3 regions of the Klebsiella sp. MISC125 genome follow, and region 3 is predicted to be linked to each of the others. Evidence: predicted binding sites of a transcription regulator. Region 3 holds the regulator's gene; each other region holds the start of a gene.
The links. Region 3 encodes CRP, which controls carbon source genes, mostly activating them, when cyclic AMP is high. Its sites were predicted from a motif close to ATGTGANNNNNNTCACAT; they were not measured.
Positions count from the first base shown of each region.

Region 1 (4,996 bases), 1.9 Mb from region 3:
GCACATCATCGGTGACGTCGCTGGTCGTGACTGCGTGATGGTTGACGATATGATTGATACCGGCGGTACCCTGTGTAAAGCAGCAGAAGCACTGAAAGAACGTGGCGCTAAACGCGTATTCGCTTACGCAACGCACCCGATCTTCTCAGGTAATGCTATCCAGAATATCCAAAACTCTGTGATTGACGAATTCGTCGTCTGCGATACCATTCCACTGGCACCAGAAATCAAAGCGCTGGCAAAAGTTCGTACTCTGACGCTGTCTGGCATGCTGGCCGAAGCGATTCGTCGTATCAGCAACGAAGAATCCATCTCTGCCATGTTCGAACACTAATCGAGCCCGGCATAAAAACCCGCTGCGGCGGGTTTTTTTGTCTCTAAACCTTTTATTTAGCCACAAAATCATTCGGTATGCGTCAAGGCGGCAAGTGAATGAATCCCCAGGAGCGTACAGGTAGTACGTGACTGGGGTAAATGAGCGCAGCCAACAAAGAGGCATCCCGAAGGATGACGTGGAAATGATTAATGCCTCCTTCACCTGCCATTCAGTTGACAGATGATGCGCTCATGGATGAAACATTATTGTGAATAGATTATTTTCCTCACATGTGATGCCTTTCCGCGCCCTCATCGACGCTTGCTGGAAAGAAAAATATACCGCATCGCGATTTACCCGCGATGTCATTGCCGGGATTACCGTCGGGATCATCGCCATTCCGCTGGCGATGGCGCTGGCAATAGGCAGCGGCGTAGCGCCACAGTACGGACTTTATACCTCCGCTGTCGCCGGGATCGTCATCGCACTATCCGGTGGGTCGCGCTTCAGCGTCTCAGGACCAACCGCTGCCTTCGTGGTCATTTTATACCCGGTTTCGCAGCAGTTTGGCCTTGCGGGGCTGCTGGTGGCGACGTTAATGTCGGGGGTGTTTTTAATTCTTTTCGGCCTGGCACGCTTTGGTCGCCTGATTGAGTACATCCCGCTGTCGGTCACGCTCGGTTTTACCTCCGGGATTGGTATCACCATTGGTACCATGCAGATTAAAGATTTTCTCGGCCTGCAGATGGCCCACGTGCCTGAACATTATTTGCAGAAAGTCGGCGCACTGTTTATGGCCCTGCCGACGATTAACCTCGGTGATGCGGCGATTGGCGTGGTCACGCTAGGGATCTTAATTTTCTGGCCGCGCCTCGGGATCCGCCTTCCTGGCCACCTTCCAGCTCTATTGGCAGGCTGTGCGGTGATGGGCGTAGTCAACCTGGTTGGCGGCCACGTCGCCACTATCGGCTCTCAGTTCCACTATATTCTCGCCGACGGCAGCCAGGGCAACGGTATTCCGCAACTGCTGCCGCAGTTGGTTCTGCCGTGGGATATGCCCGGTTCGGACTTTACGCTCAGTTGGGCCTCGCTGCAGGCACTGCTCCCGGCGGCGTTTTCGATGGCTATGCTGGGGGCGATTGAATCGCTGCTCTGCGCCGTGGTACTGGATGGCATGACCGGCACCAAGCATAAAGCCAATAGCGAACTGATTGGCCAGGGCCTTGGCAACATCGTTGCACCGTTCTTCGGCGGTATTACCGCCACTGCCGCCATTGCTCGTTCAGCAGCAAACGTCCGTGCTGGCGCAACCTCACCGGTTTCCGCCGTGATCCACGCCCTGCTGGTGATCATGGCGCTACTGGTCCTCGCGCCGCTGCTTTCCTGGCTGCCGCTTTCCGCGATGGCGGCGCTGCTGCTGATGGTGGCATGGAATATGAGCGAGGCGCATAAGGTTGTGAACTTACTGCGTCACGGCCCGAAAGACGACATTATCGTGCTGCTGATGTGTATGTCGCTGACCGTGCTGTTTGATATGGTTATCGCCATCAGCGTGGGTATCGTGCTGGCCTCACTGCTGTTTATGCGCCGGATTGCGCGCATGACTCGCCTCGCGCCGGTCAACGTTGAAGTGCCTGACGATGTGTTGGTGCTACGCGTGATAGGGCCACTGTTCTTCGCTGCCGCTGAGGGGCTGTTTACCGATCTGGAAACGCGGGTTGAAGGTAAACGTATCGTTGTGCTGAAGTGGGATGCTGTGCCGGTGCTGGATGCCGGTGGGCTTGATGCCTTCCAGCGCTTTGTCAGTAAGCTGCCGGAAGGCTGTGAGCTGCGCGTCTCTAACCTCGAGTTTCAACCGCTGCGCACTTTGGCGCGCGCAGGCGTTAAACCGATTGCGGGTCGCCTGAGCTTTTACCCGGATCGTAACGCCGCGCTGGCGGACATTTAATTAGCTGGCGGCAGGCCCCTGTGCCTGCCGCATCATCACCCCTATAGCCTGCTGAAGCCAGGCAAGCACCTCCGGGGTCATCCACGTTCCCTTCATCAAATGCGCCTCCTGCTCCATCGCGTAGCGAAACTTCTGCTGAGTTTGCGGGTTATCTCCGGCGTAAGATTGAAACAACGCCAGCCAGCGTTGTGCAAGCTGCTGTCCTTGCGATGAAGCCGGTGTCAGCTGTTCGCGACACGCATAATGCAGTTCCGCCACTAACGCCGGCCATTCCATCAGCCGATCGAAATAGTGCTGCCGGGTGAACGCCAGCTCCTCGGCGTTCAGATAGCGCGCCCAGATCTCCAGTTTACTTTCCGCAAAAGCGTGAGTGATAAAGTCAATGATCTGCGGGGTAACGCCGGTTTGTTCGCACATCTGTGGTTCGGCGGCATGCATTTCATTCAGCCGGGTCAAAAATTCAGGTCGTCCAGCGGTATCCTGCTCTAACTGTTCCATCCAGCGGGTCGCCAGACTCATCGCCTGAGGGGCATCTGCCGGGCATTGCTTGCGCATTAATCCCTGAATTTCATTAACCAGCGCCCGCCAGGCTTGATTACGTTGCTCATCCTGTTCCGCGAACGGCAGCACCTGTAGTTCCTGTTGACTAAACCAGCGATCGTACATTTTCATTAGCTCCAGCATCTGTAGCCAGGACTCCAGATCGGGGTCACTTCCCCTGTCTAACTCATCGCGCAGCAGCGCCAGCCGTTCGCGTAGCGTTGAGATGGTTTGTAGCTGCCGATCAAGAGTGGTTATCTGCTTGACCAGCAGGTCAGACAGCGAGAAAGCATCCCTGGCGAGATAATCCTTAATAGTGGCGAGTTCCAGCCCGGCCTGAGCCAACACCTTGATCGTATGCAGCCGCTGAACGGCCGCCAGATTGTATAGCCGGTAACCCGCCGCGCTTCTGGCTGAAGGGGTCAGCAATCCTGTTTGTTCATAGTGATGTAGCGTGCGAACGGTTATTCCGGCACGCTTCGCCAGTTCTCCCACCTGAATTAACATGACTGCTCCTTTCGTTTACCAGTGACGCCACTCTGCTGTCTGACGTTACGTCAGGGTCAAGTGCTAAGTATACGAATTTGGATCGCCCCGTAATATTCGAAAAGGGTAACGAAAGGGAAATTTAGACGACAATAGAGGGATAGCCTGCCCAGGCTATGATAGAACGCACCAGCCGTACTGAACGGCTGGTGGAATGGAATTCACTCAGCTGTGGCGATGCTGATCGCGGCGGCAGCGTTTGTCGTAATGACGAACCCACCAGTATCTGTCGCTGACCTGTTCATGGCCGCCGATACGCGCACCTGCCAGCCACAGAACCGCGCCGACAAAAATGCTTAAGATTGCGCCATGCGCAAAAAACTGCGGCAGGTCAAGCTGCGGAAGCTGGTTCAGAATAGAGTAACCAACGCCGACAACCATGACGACCAACCCCAACCCCATCAGCACATTACCGAGTAACGAAGCGTTTCTGCGTTTCATATGTCACCTCCGGAACCTTGGGTTGCATGGGAATATCCCCAAATCTTGTAGGTATAGTATAGACAATGACCAATAAAGCGATTGCGTGGACGATCACATAAGCGAACATCAAACCAACAAAAGTTTACAAATAACCTACTGAACTACATCAAATTCTAATTGTTCAAACACGAAACCATCATGACACGCAGCGTTTCGCTGGCAGAATTTTGTCAACCGCGCGCGCAGACAGTACACTACGCGCCAGAGAACGACCCACTCAGGATAGAAAAGTGACCATAAAATTGATTGTCGGCCTGGCCAATCCCGGCGCTGAATACGCCGCGACCCGACATAACGCCGGTGCCTGGTATGTAGATTTATTAGCTGAGCGCAACCGCGCACCGCTGCGCGAAGAGAGCAAATTCTTCGGCTACACCTCACGGATTAACCTTGCTGGCGAAGATGTTCGTCTGCTGGTACCCACCACCTTTATGAATCTTAGCGGTAAAGCCGTATCGGCTATGGCAACCTTCTTTCGCATCAATCCAGATGAAATTCTGGTGGCCCATGATGAGCTCGACCTGCCGCCCGGCGTAGCTAAATTCAAACTTGGCGGCGGCCATGGCGGCCATAATGGCCTGAAAGACATCATCAACAAACTGGGTAATAACCCGAACTTTCACCGCTTACGTGTGGGAATCGGTCATCCGGGCGATAAAAATAAAGTTGTCGGTTTTGTTTTGGGAAAACCGCCCGTTAGCGAACAGAAACTCATTGATGAAGCTGTTGACGAAGCGGTGCGTTGTACCGAAGTTTGGCTGAAAGAAGGTCTCACCAAAGCAACCAACCGATTACACGCTTTTAAAGCGCAATAAACGGTCGACGTGCGGAATTTTTGCCGCGCACGGTGTATAATAGGCAAAGCTATTTACTTTTCTACAATCTGCTCACTGTAACAGGTTGATTATCCAAAGATTAAGGTGATTTAAATCATGGGATTCAAATGCGGTATCGTCGGTTTGCCCAACGTCGGCAAATCCACCCTGTTCAATGCGCTCACCAAAGCGGGTATTGAAGCGGCCAACTTCCCCTTCTGTACCATCGAGCCGAACACCGGTGTCGTTCCGATGCCCGATCCGCGTCTGGACAAACTGGCTGAAATCGTCAAACCGCAGCGTATTCTGCCAACCACCATGGAATTCGTCGATATCGCAGGTCTGGTA
Region 1 is NZ_CP180448.1:2,479,881-2,484,876, reverse strand. It holds gene prs (ribose-phosphate diphosphokinase) at 1-334, shown strand, start outside; gene dauA (C4-dicarboxylic acid transporter DauA) at 585-2,264, shown strand; gene ACMYSL_RS11715 (MerR family transcriptional regulator) at 2,265-3,311, opposite strand; gene ychH (stress-induced protein YchH) at 3,516-3,791, opposite strand; gene pth (aminoacyl-tRNA hydrolase) at 4,064-4,648, shown strand; gene ychF (redox-regulated ATPase YchF) at 4,766-4,996, shown strand, end outside.
Region 1: pth (aminoacyl-tRNA hydrolase) is a predicted target of CRP. The motif match lies at 3,818-3,835, and genes of this name have one in related genera.

Region 2 (4,996 bases), 1.5 Mb from region 3:
GGCGCAGGTGGCGTTCGGCGTTTTCGGCACCAGGTGGTGCAGGGATTCCCAAAGCGGCGTCAGGTTTTGGCCGGAAATATGCTGGTAAAACTGCTGACGACCGTTGTTTGCTTGCGTGGTGGATTGAGACATTATTCTTCTCCTTATTTATTCACGATGCCTGCAGAAGGCAGCGCGGCAGGTACAGATGTCGGGTTGCGGACGGCAAGCGTCAGCAGAATAAGCATCACGGCGCTAACAACGGCCGGTACAGCGATAACAAAAAACAGGGTGTCGAAAGAGAAATTCATCGCCATCATCATGCCGCCGGAGAGCGAGCCGACGATGGCCCCGCAGCGGCCCACGGCGTTTGACCAGCTCACGCCAGTGGCGCGGCTTTGGGTGGGATAGAGCGTTGCGGTCAGCGCATTCAGCCCGACCTGCGAACCGCTGATGCCGATACCGGTACCGAAAATCGCCAGCGCCATCAGCCACAGACCGTTCTCGCTCAGACCAATCATCACGATACAGACCGCGCCCATGGCATAGCTCAGCGCCAGCACCCGGAAAGGGTTGAAACGGTCCATCAGTACCCCGAGCAGCAGCGCGCCAAAGGTGCCGCCAATCTGGAAAGCGGCGGTAACCCACGATGCATGCTGTAAATCAATGCCGCGATGGTTGAGCAGCGTCGGCATCCAACTGGAGAGCAGATAGATAATCAGCAGGCTCATAAAGAACACCACCCATAACATCAACGTAATGGGTAACTGGCGGCCCACAAACAGCTGACTGATGCTGCCCTTTGCGCCTGCTGCGGGTTCATCGAGCCAGAAATGGGTATCGTCATAGCGCTCGCCGGTAATTGCGCTGACGGTTTTAGCGATAGTCGCCTGCGGTAACTGGCGACGGACCTGCCAGCGTGGGGATTCGGGAAGCAGCGGCACCAGCGCCACCGCCAGCATCAGCGGTAAAACACCGCCGAGTACCAGAATGCCGTGCCAGCCAATCAGCGGTACCAACTGTGCGCTGACTACGCCACCGAATGCCGAGCCGAGGGTGAATCCGCAAAACATCAGGGTCACCAGCGCGCCCCGCCGCCGGGCAGGCAGATATTCCGACGTCATGGTAATGGTATTGGGCATCGCACCGCCGAGGCCGAGGCCGGTCAGAAAGCGCAGAATGACCAACATTTGCAGGTCAGGCGCAAACGCCGAAAGCAGGCTAAACAAGCCAAATAGCGCGACGCAAAATTCAATCACCCGTTTACGACCAAAGCGGTCGGAAAGCGGGCCGCAGAGCAGCGCCCCGGCGGTTAAGCCCAGCAATCCGGCACCAAACAGCGGTGCGAGGTCGCTGGCAGTGAGCTGCCAGTGGCTACGAATATCCGGTGCGATAAAACCAATGGCGGCGGTATCGAAGCCGTCCAGCATGACGACCAGGAAACAGCAGATAATCACGCGCCACTGACGGGCACCGACCGGTGCGGTATCGAGCAGCTTTTGCAATTCATGTCGTTGAGTCATGGCTATGCCTCGGTGCAGGTAGAGGAAGATGTTGTATTTATTTCTTTTATGTTGCGATTTTGTAACCCGAGCAATGAAATGTACAATGGTATTTCGGGCATAGACATAACCTGGAGGTTATCGCTGATGGCAAACTGGACGCAAAAACTGAAGCTGCATCATCTGCAGATGCTGGTGGCGCTGGGAGAGCAAGGCAATCTCACGCAAGTGGCGAAAATGATGAATATTACGCAACCTGCGCTTTCCAAATGGCTCAGCCAATTTGAAGACGAAGTCGGTATGCCCTTGTTCGAACGCCACAGCAAAGGCCTGCGTCCCTCAGAAGGCGGAAAACTGCTGATACAGCATGCCCAGCGGCTGATTAACGATATGTCGCGATCGCAGTATGAAATCGAGCGTTTCAAGCAGGGCGGCCAGGTAGGTAGTCTGATGATCGGCTGTTCGCCAGTGGCGACCGACTGCGTCTCGCAGGCTATTCTTGAGCTGCTTAAAGAGATGCCAACTCTGCACCTGAATATCGAAGAGAAAGTGATGACGCCTCTGCTCAACGATCTGCTCGCTGGAGTGGTTGATGTGGTGGTGGGACGGGTCGGCGGGCGAGCGCTCGAGCTGCCGCTGAGCTACCGGGTGCTCTACACCGAGCCGGTGTGCTTCGTCGCCCGTCCCGACCACCCGCTGGCGGAAAAACCGCGGTTAAGTTGGGCCGACCTCGCCCACTGGCGCTGGATTGTCTGGCCGACCGGCACCCCGATTCGCCTGAGTATTGATAATGCGCTGGTGGATAATGGCGTAATGCTGCCGGAAAACACCATAGAATCGGCATCGATGAACGTCACCACCAACCTGCTACAAAGCAGCGATATGGTATCGATTCTTTCATTGCGCCTGGCCCAGCGCTACGCCGCGCAGCACCAGCTGGTGATTCTTAATTTGCCGCGCATTGAACAAAAAGGTAGCGTTGGCGTGTTCTGGCGAAAAAGTGAAGCGCCGTCACTTGCACTTAACCGCTTTCTTCATTATCTATCCCTGCAGCCGTCGCCCTGAAATCAGTATGGTCAAGTGTTCCAGATCTCTATCTCAGGTATGCGTAGAATTCATGATGTGATCGGTAGCACATTTTTGGGTTTAATTGTATGATGAATGTGGTTCATCAAGGGTTATTACCATGAGTCAATCACTGATTATTGTCTGGCAGTATCTGCGCGCTTTCGTGCTGATATATGCTTGTTTATATGCCGGTATTTTTATCTCCTCCCTGCTGCCGATAACGATCCCCGGCAGCATTATTGGCATGTTGATTTTGTTCTTTTTGCTGGCGTTGCAAATCATGCCCGCGCAGTGGGTTAACCCCGGCTGCAATGTTCTGATCCGCTATATGGCATTGCTGTTTGTGCCCATCGGCGTAGGCGTTATGCAATATTGGGATTTACTACGCGCGCAGTTCGGTCCGGTAGTGGTCTCCTGTGCGATAAGCACGCTGGTGGTCTTTTTGGTGGTCAGCTGGAGCTCGCACCTGGTTCACGGGGAGCGCAAAGTGGTCGGACAAAAAGGACGTGACAAATGATCCATGAAATCTGGTGGTCACTGCCGCTAACCCTGGCCGTCTTTTTCCTCGCCCGCAAGCTGGCGGCGCGGTTTAAATTTCCGCTGCTCAACCCGCTGCTGGTAGCGATGGTAGTGCTGATTCCTTTTCTGCTGATAACCGGTATCTCATACGAGCGCTATTTCCTCGGCAGTAAAATTCTTAACGACCTGCTGCAGCCGGCGGTAGTTGCTCTAGCCTTTCCTTTGTATGAACAACTGCACCAGATCCGCGCCCGCTGGAAGTCCATCATTACCATCTGCTTTATTGGTAGCGTGGTGGCGATGGTCACCGGCACCACCGTTGCATTGCTGATGGGTGCGACTCCGCAGATTGCCGCTTCTATTTTGCCTAAATCGGTCACCACGCCGATTGCCATGGCGGTGAGCAGCAGCATTGGCGGTATTCCGGCGATCAGCGCCGTGTGCGTTATTTTCGTCGGTATTCTCGGAGCGGTATTCGGTCACACCCTACTGAACCTGATGCGTATCCGCACCAAAGCCTCCCGCGGGCTGTCGATGGGTACCGCATCCCACGCATTAGGGACCGCTCGCTGTGCAGAGCTCGACTATCAGGAAGGGGCGTTCAGCTCGTTGGCGCTGGTACTTTGCGGGATTATCACCTCGCTGATTGCACCGTTTTTGTTTCCGATAATTTTGGCGATAGTCGGTTAAATGTGATTTAAATCACATTATTCAATGCAACACAAATTAGTTGCACAAACAATGAGATGTTTATCACATATACAGGTTACAACCACCCGTACACTAGATTTCCATTACATTGTTATGAGGCAACGCTATGCACCCACGTTTTCAAGCTGTTCTTCCCCAACTGGCGGCGGATCTGCAAGCGGCCATCGCCCCGATGCTGGCCGACCCGCATTTTCCGGCGATGCTCAGCGCCGGGCAAGTTGCAGCGCTGCAAAGCGCAACGGGTCTGGATGAAGACGCGCTGGCCTTTGCTCTGCTGCCGCTAGCGGCGGCCTGCGCCCGCGCTGACCTTTCTCACTTTAACGTTGGCGCGGTGGCTCGCGGCGTCAGCGGAACCTGGTATTTCGGCGGTAACATGGAGTTTCTCGGTGCTACCATGCAGCAGACCGTGCACGCCGAGCAGAGCGCCATTAGCCATGCCTGGCTGCGCGGCGAAAAGTCTCTGCAGGCGATTACCGTTAACTACACCCCTTGCGGCCACTGCCGTCAGTTTATGAACGAACTAAACAGCGGGCTGGCGCTGCGTATTCATTTGCCGGGTCGCGAGGCGCATTCGCTCCAGCACTATCTGCCAGACGCTTTCGGACCGAAAGATCTGGAAATCAAAACCCTGCTGATGGATGAGCAAGATCACGGCTTCCCGCTCAGCGGCGACGCGCTGACTCAGGCGGCGATTCAGGCGGCTAACCGCTGCCATATGCCTTACAGCAAGGCCCCGTCCGGCGTGGCGCTGGAGTTGAAAGACGGGACTATTTTCACCGGCAGCTATGCCGAAAATGCTGCCTTTAACCCGACTCTGCCGCCGTTACAGGGCGCGCTCAATCTGCTGAGCCTCAACGGCTACGATTACCCGGATATCCAGCGCGCTATTCTCGCCGAGAAGGCCGATGCGACACTGATTCAATGGGATGCGACCGTAGCGACGCTGAAAGCGCTGGGCTGCCATAATATCGATCGCGTACTGTTAGGCTAATCACAGACTGCGGGCCAAACGGCCCGCATTGCTGAAAATCCCCGCAATTAAACGACGGTTTCTTGCGCTTGCCCGGCGGGTAAAGTAGCCTGAAGGCTCCCTCGTTCACTATTGAGCCAAGTCCATGTTAAAGCGTGTGTTATACAGCCTGTTAGTCCTGTTCGGCTTGCTGCTGTTAACCGTGCTGGGCCTCGACCGCTGGATGAGCTGGAAGACCTCTCCCTAT
Region 2 is NZ_CP180448.1:2,003,325-2,008,320, reverse strand. It holds gene gtdA (gentisate 1,2-dioxygenase) at 1-132, opposite strand, end outside; gene mhbT (3-hydroxybenzoate transporter MhbT) at 144-1,502, opposite strand; gene ACMYSL_RS09565 (LysR substrate-binding domain-containing protein) at 1,629-2,546, shown strand; gene ACMYSL_RS09560 (CidA/LrgA family protein) at 2,668-3,066, shown strand; gene ACMYSL_RS09555 (CidB/LrgB family autolysis modulator) at 3,063-3,758, shown strand; gene cdd (cytidine deaminase) at 3,886-4,770, shown strand; gene sanA (outer membrane permeability protein SanA) at 4,895-4,996, shown strand, end outside.
Region 2: cdd (cytidine deaminase) is a predicted target of CRP. The motif match lies at 3,810-3,827, and genes of this name have one in related genera.

Region 3 (4,996 bases):
GCTTTGTCGTTATCCATTTCCGCAACTTACAGAATATCGATTTCCCCTGGCTACTGGCGATGCTTCAGGGCTCGTTTATCTCGCATATGAACACGCTAGTGGTGCCGGGAGGGAAAATGGGGCTGGCCATGGAGCTCATCATGGCGCCATTGGTCGAGCGGCTAATGGAAGGCAGGAAAATCAATTAACAAAAAACCCCGGTAGCGCAGCGCATGCCGGGGCGACGAGTTCGCGCCGTTCGGCTTATCCCTCGATCACTTCATAAGAGTGAGTTATGTTTACCGCTTTCTCCAGCATCAGCGCCACCGAGCAATATTTTTCCGCCGATAGGTCAACTGCGCGAGAAACGGCAGCATCTTTCAGCTCTTTACCGGTCACGATAAAATGCAGATTGATATGGGTAAACAGACGCGGTGCTTCCTCGCGACGCTCAGAAGTCAGCTTAACTTCGCAGTTAGTGACGTTATGGCGTCCCTTCTGCAGGATAGAAACCACGTCAATTGCGCTACATCCGCCCGCCGCCATCAACACCATTTCCATCGGGCTAGGCGCTTTATCCCCGGAATTACCGTCCATCAGAATCTGGTGACCAGAAGCCGACTCACCAATGAAGGTTAACCCTTCAACCCATTTCACTCGCGCTTGCATAAATTTAACTCCAGGGCTGTAATTTTCCTGACAGATTACGCGCACATAACAATTCTCGCAACGGAAGGCGACCTAGGTCATGCTGAAGCGAGACACCAGGAGACACGCGGCGAAAGCTATGCTAAAACAATCGGGATGCTACAGTAATACATTGATGCACTGCATGTATGCTGAGGAGTTCACATTACAGGCTGCAGGAAATTTTCAGCCAGATTCCCAGGTATAGGGATTTAATACGATTGCATGCCCGGATGCCGTGTAGTGTCGGCATCTGGAGATAGCTTATAACAGAGGATAACCGCGCATGGTGCTTGGCAAACCGCAAACAGACCCTACCCTTGAATGGTTCTTGTCTCATTGCCACATTCATAAGTACCCCTCAAAGAGCACGCTGATCCACCAGGGTGAGAAAGCAGAAACGTTGTACTACATCGTTAAAGGCTCCGTGGCTGTACTCATCAAGGATGAAGAAGGTAAAGAGATGATCCTCTCTTACCTCAACCAGGGCGATTTCATCGGTGAATTAGGCCTGTTTGAAGAAGGTCAGGAACGTAGTGCATGGGTACGTGCGAAAACCGCATGTGAAGTGGCCGAAATCTCCTACAAAAAATTCCGTCAGTTGATCCAGGTTAACCCGGACATCCTGATGCGTCTCTCTTCGCAAATGGCACGTCGCCTGCAGGTTACGTCAGAGAAAGTCGGTAACCTCGCCTTCCTCGACGTGACGGGTCGTATCGCCCAGACGCTGCTGAACCTGGCAAAACAGCCTGATGCGATGACCCACCCGGACGGTATGCAAATTAAAATTACCCGTCAGGAAATCGGTCAGATCGTTGGATGCTCCCGCGAAACCGTTGGTCGTATCCTGAAAATGCTGGAAGATCAAAACCTGATCTCCGCGCACGGTAAAACTATCGTCGTCTACGGTACCCGTTAAGTCGGCAAAACGGCGTATTGCATAGCAATACGCCGTTTTTGTTTCCCCCTCATGTGGCGCAGGCTGATTTACCACCCGGAAGTCAACTACGCACTGCGGCAAACGCTGGTGTTGTGTCTGCCGGTCGCAATCGGACTTCTTCTCGGACATTTACAGCAGGGCTTACTGTTTTCCCTGGTACCAGCCTGTTGCAACATTGCCGGTCTGGACACACCACATAAGCGCTTCTTTAAACGCCTGATTATTGGCGGTTGCCTGTTTGCTGGCTGTAGCCTGATTGTCCAGCTCCTGCTGCAACGCGAGATCCCTCTACCGCTGATTCTCACTGGTCTGGCGCTAATCCTTGGGGTGACTGCCGAAATCAGTTCACTGCACGCGCGACTACTGCCTGCTTCACTTATTGCCGCCATTTTTACCCTCAGCCTTGCGGGCAACATGCCGGTGTGGGAGCCACTGCTAATCTACGCGCTCGGCACCTTATGGTATGGCGTCTTTAACTGGTTCTGGTTTTGGCTATGGCGCGAACAACCGCTGCGCGAGTCGCTGAGCCTGCTCTACCGCGAACTGGCTAACTATTGCGAGGCCAAATACAGCCTGCTGACCCAGCATACGGACCCGGCCACCTCGCTGCCGCCGCTACTTAACCGCCAGCAGAAAGTGGTTGATCTGATTACCCAGTGTTACCAGCAGATGCATATGCTGGCGGCCAATCAACGCAACGACCACAAACGTCTGTTGCGCGCTTTTCAGGTGGGGTTGGATTTACAGGAACATATCTCCGTTAGCCTGCATCAGCCGGAAGAAGTGCAGAAACTGGTGGAACGCAGTCACGCAGAAGCAGTGATTCGCTGGAATGCGCAAACCGTTGCCGCCCGCCTGCGTGAGTTGGCGGACGATCTTCTCTACCATCGTTACCCACAGCGTTTTCAGATGGATAAACAGATCGGCGCGCTGGAAAAAATTGCCTGGCAACATCCGGATAACCCGGTCGGCCAGTTCTGCGCCTGGCACTTCAGCCGTATCGCCAGGGTTCTGCGTACCCAGCGTCCTCTGTACACGCGCAACTTGATGGCGGATAAAACCCGACGTTTACCCCTGCTGCCAGCGCTAAAAAGCTACCTGTCGTTTAAATCTCCGGCGTTACGCAACGCCGCGCGCATCAGCGTAATGCTGAGCGCCGCCAGCCTGATGGGCAGCGCACTGCATCTGCCGAAACCCTACTGGATCCTGATGACTGTGCTGTTCGTGACGCAAAACGGCTACGGCGCGACGCGGGTGCGCATTGTTCACCGGGCGGCTGGAACGATTGCCGGACTGGTGATCGCCGGACTGACGCTACACTTCCACGTGCCTGAAGGCTATACGCTGACCGCCATGCTCTTCATCACGCTGCTAAGCTACCTGATTATTCGTAAGAACTACGGCTGGGCAATGGTTGGTTTTACCGTCACGGCGGTTTATACCCTGCAATTACTCACGCTAAACGGTGAGCAGTTTATCATCGCCAGATTAATCGACACGCTTATTGGCTGTCTGATCGCTTTTGGTGGGATGGTTTGGCTATGGCCGCAGTGGCAAAGCGGTCTGCTACGCAAAAATGCCCACGACGCGCTGGAAGCCGATCAGGAAGCGATCCGGCTCATTCTTAGCGACGATCACCAGGCTCCGGCGCTGGCCTATCAGCGAATGCGCGTTAATCAGGCGCACAATGCGCTGTTTAACTCACTCAATCAGGCGATGCAGGAACCGGGCTTTAATTCGCACTATCTGGAAGATATGAAGCTGTGGGTAACCCATAGCCAGTTCATTGTTGAGCACATCAATGCGATGACCACCCTGGCGCGCGAGCACAATATGCTGACGCCGGATCTAGCTCAGCGTTATCTGGAGTCCTGTGAAATTGCGCTACAGCGCTGTCAGCAACGGCTGGATTCAGATGGACCGGGGAGCGCTGGAGATGTGAATATTATGGAGGCCCAGGATGCGGAAGTCCCTCGCGGCCCGCTCAGTACCATGGAACAGCATCTGCAGCGCATTCTGGGTCACCTGAACACCATGCACACCATTTCGTCGGTAGCATGGCGTCAGCGTCCGCATCATGGCATCTGGCTACGCACCACTAAGCGCTAAGCACACGCTCAACTGCCTGGGCAAAGCGCGCCATTCCTTCGGCAATATCGCTATCGTCAATCACCAGCGACGGCACAAAGCGCATGACGTCAGGCCCGGCGTTAAGCACCATCACGCCAGCGTCTGCGGCAGCATAAAGGAAGTCGCGCGCCCGGCCCTGATGCTGCGGCTTAAGCTCAGCACCGATTAGCAACCCCATTCCGCGGATATCGCTAAACAAATCGAACTGCGCGTCAATCTGCTGGAGATGTTTAACAAACAGCTCACGCTTCGCACTCACACCATCCAATACTTCTGGCGTGTTAATCAGATCGAACGCCGCCCCGCCCACTGCGCAGGCCAGCGGATTCCCGCCGTAGGTTGAACCATGAGATCCGGCATGGAAAGCACTGGCGATTTCATGAGTGGTTAGCATCGCGCTAATCGGGAAGCCACCGCCAAGCGCCTTAGCGCTGGTCAGAATATCCGGCGTCACGCCGTAGTGCATATAAGCGAACAGCGAGCCCGTACGCCCCATACCGCACTGCACTTCATCAAACACTAACAGTGCCTGGTGCTGATCGCACAGTTCACGCAACCCTTGCAGGAATTCAGGCGTCGCCGCAGTCACGCCCCCCTCGCCCTGAATCGGTTCTACCACTACCGCGCAGGTATGATCGTCCATGACGGCTTTTACCGCGTGTAAATCGTTAAACGGCACGTGAACGATATCAGCCGGTTTCGGGCCAAAGCCATCGGAGTATTTCGGCTGACCGCCTACGGAGACGGTGAACAGCGAACGACCATGGAACGCATTGTGGAAGGCGATGATTTTGGTTTTATACGGGCTATGGCGAGTCACGGTGTAATGACGCGCCAGCTTGAACGCGGTTTCGTTAGCTTCCGTCCCGGAATTCATAAACACCACGCGATCGGCAAAAGTCGCATCGACCAGCTTACGTCCCAGGCGCAGGGCCGGTTCGTTGGTAAACACGTTACTGGTATGCCACAGAGTTTCGCCCTGCTCATGCAGTGCCGCCACCAGCGCCGGATGGCAATGACCGAGCGCGGTCACGGCAATACCGCCTGCGAAATCAACGTACTCTTTGCCCTGCTGATCCCATACGCGGCTGCCCTTGCCCTTCACCGGAATAAATTCTGCCGGTGCATAAATCGGCAAAATGACCTCATCGAATGTGGCGCGGGTGATTGCCGGTTGTTCAGTTGCCATGTCATGCCCATCCTTCTTCGTTATGCAGCAATGATTATGATAATCTAATCACAAAATATGCATAAAAAATC
Region 3 is NZ_CP180448.1:530,805-535,800, reverse strand. It holds gene ACMYSL_RS02430 (phosphoribulokinase) at 1-188, shown strand, start outside; gene ACMYSL_RS02425 (OsmC family protein) at 244-648, opposite strand; gene crp (cAMP-activated global transcriptional regulator CRP) at 953-1,585, shown strand; gene ACMYSL_RS02415 (YccS/YhfK family putative transporter) at 1,637-3,715, shown strand; gene argD (bifunctional acetylornithine/succinyldiaminopimelate transaminase) at 3,705-4,925, opposite strand.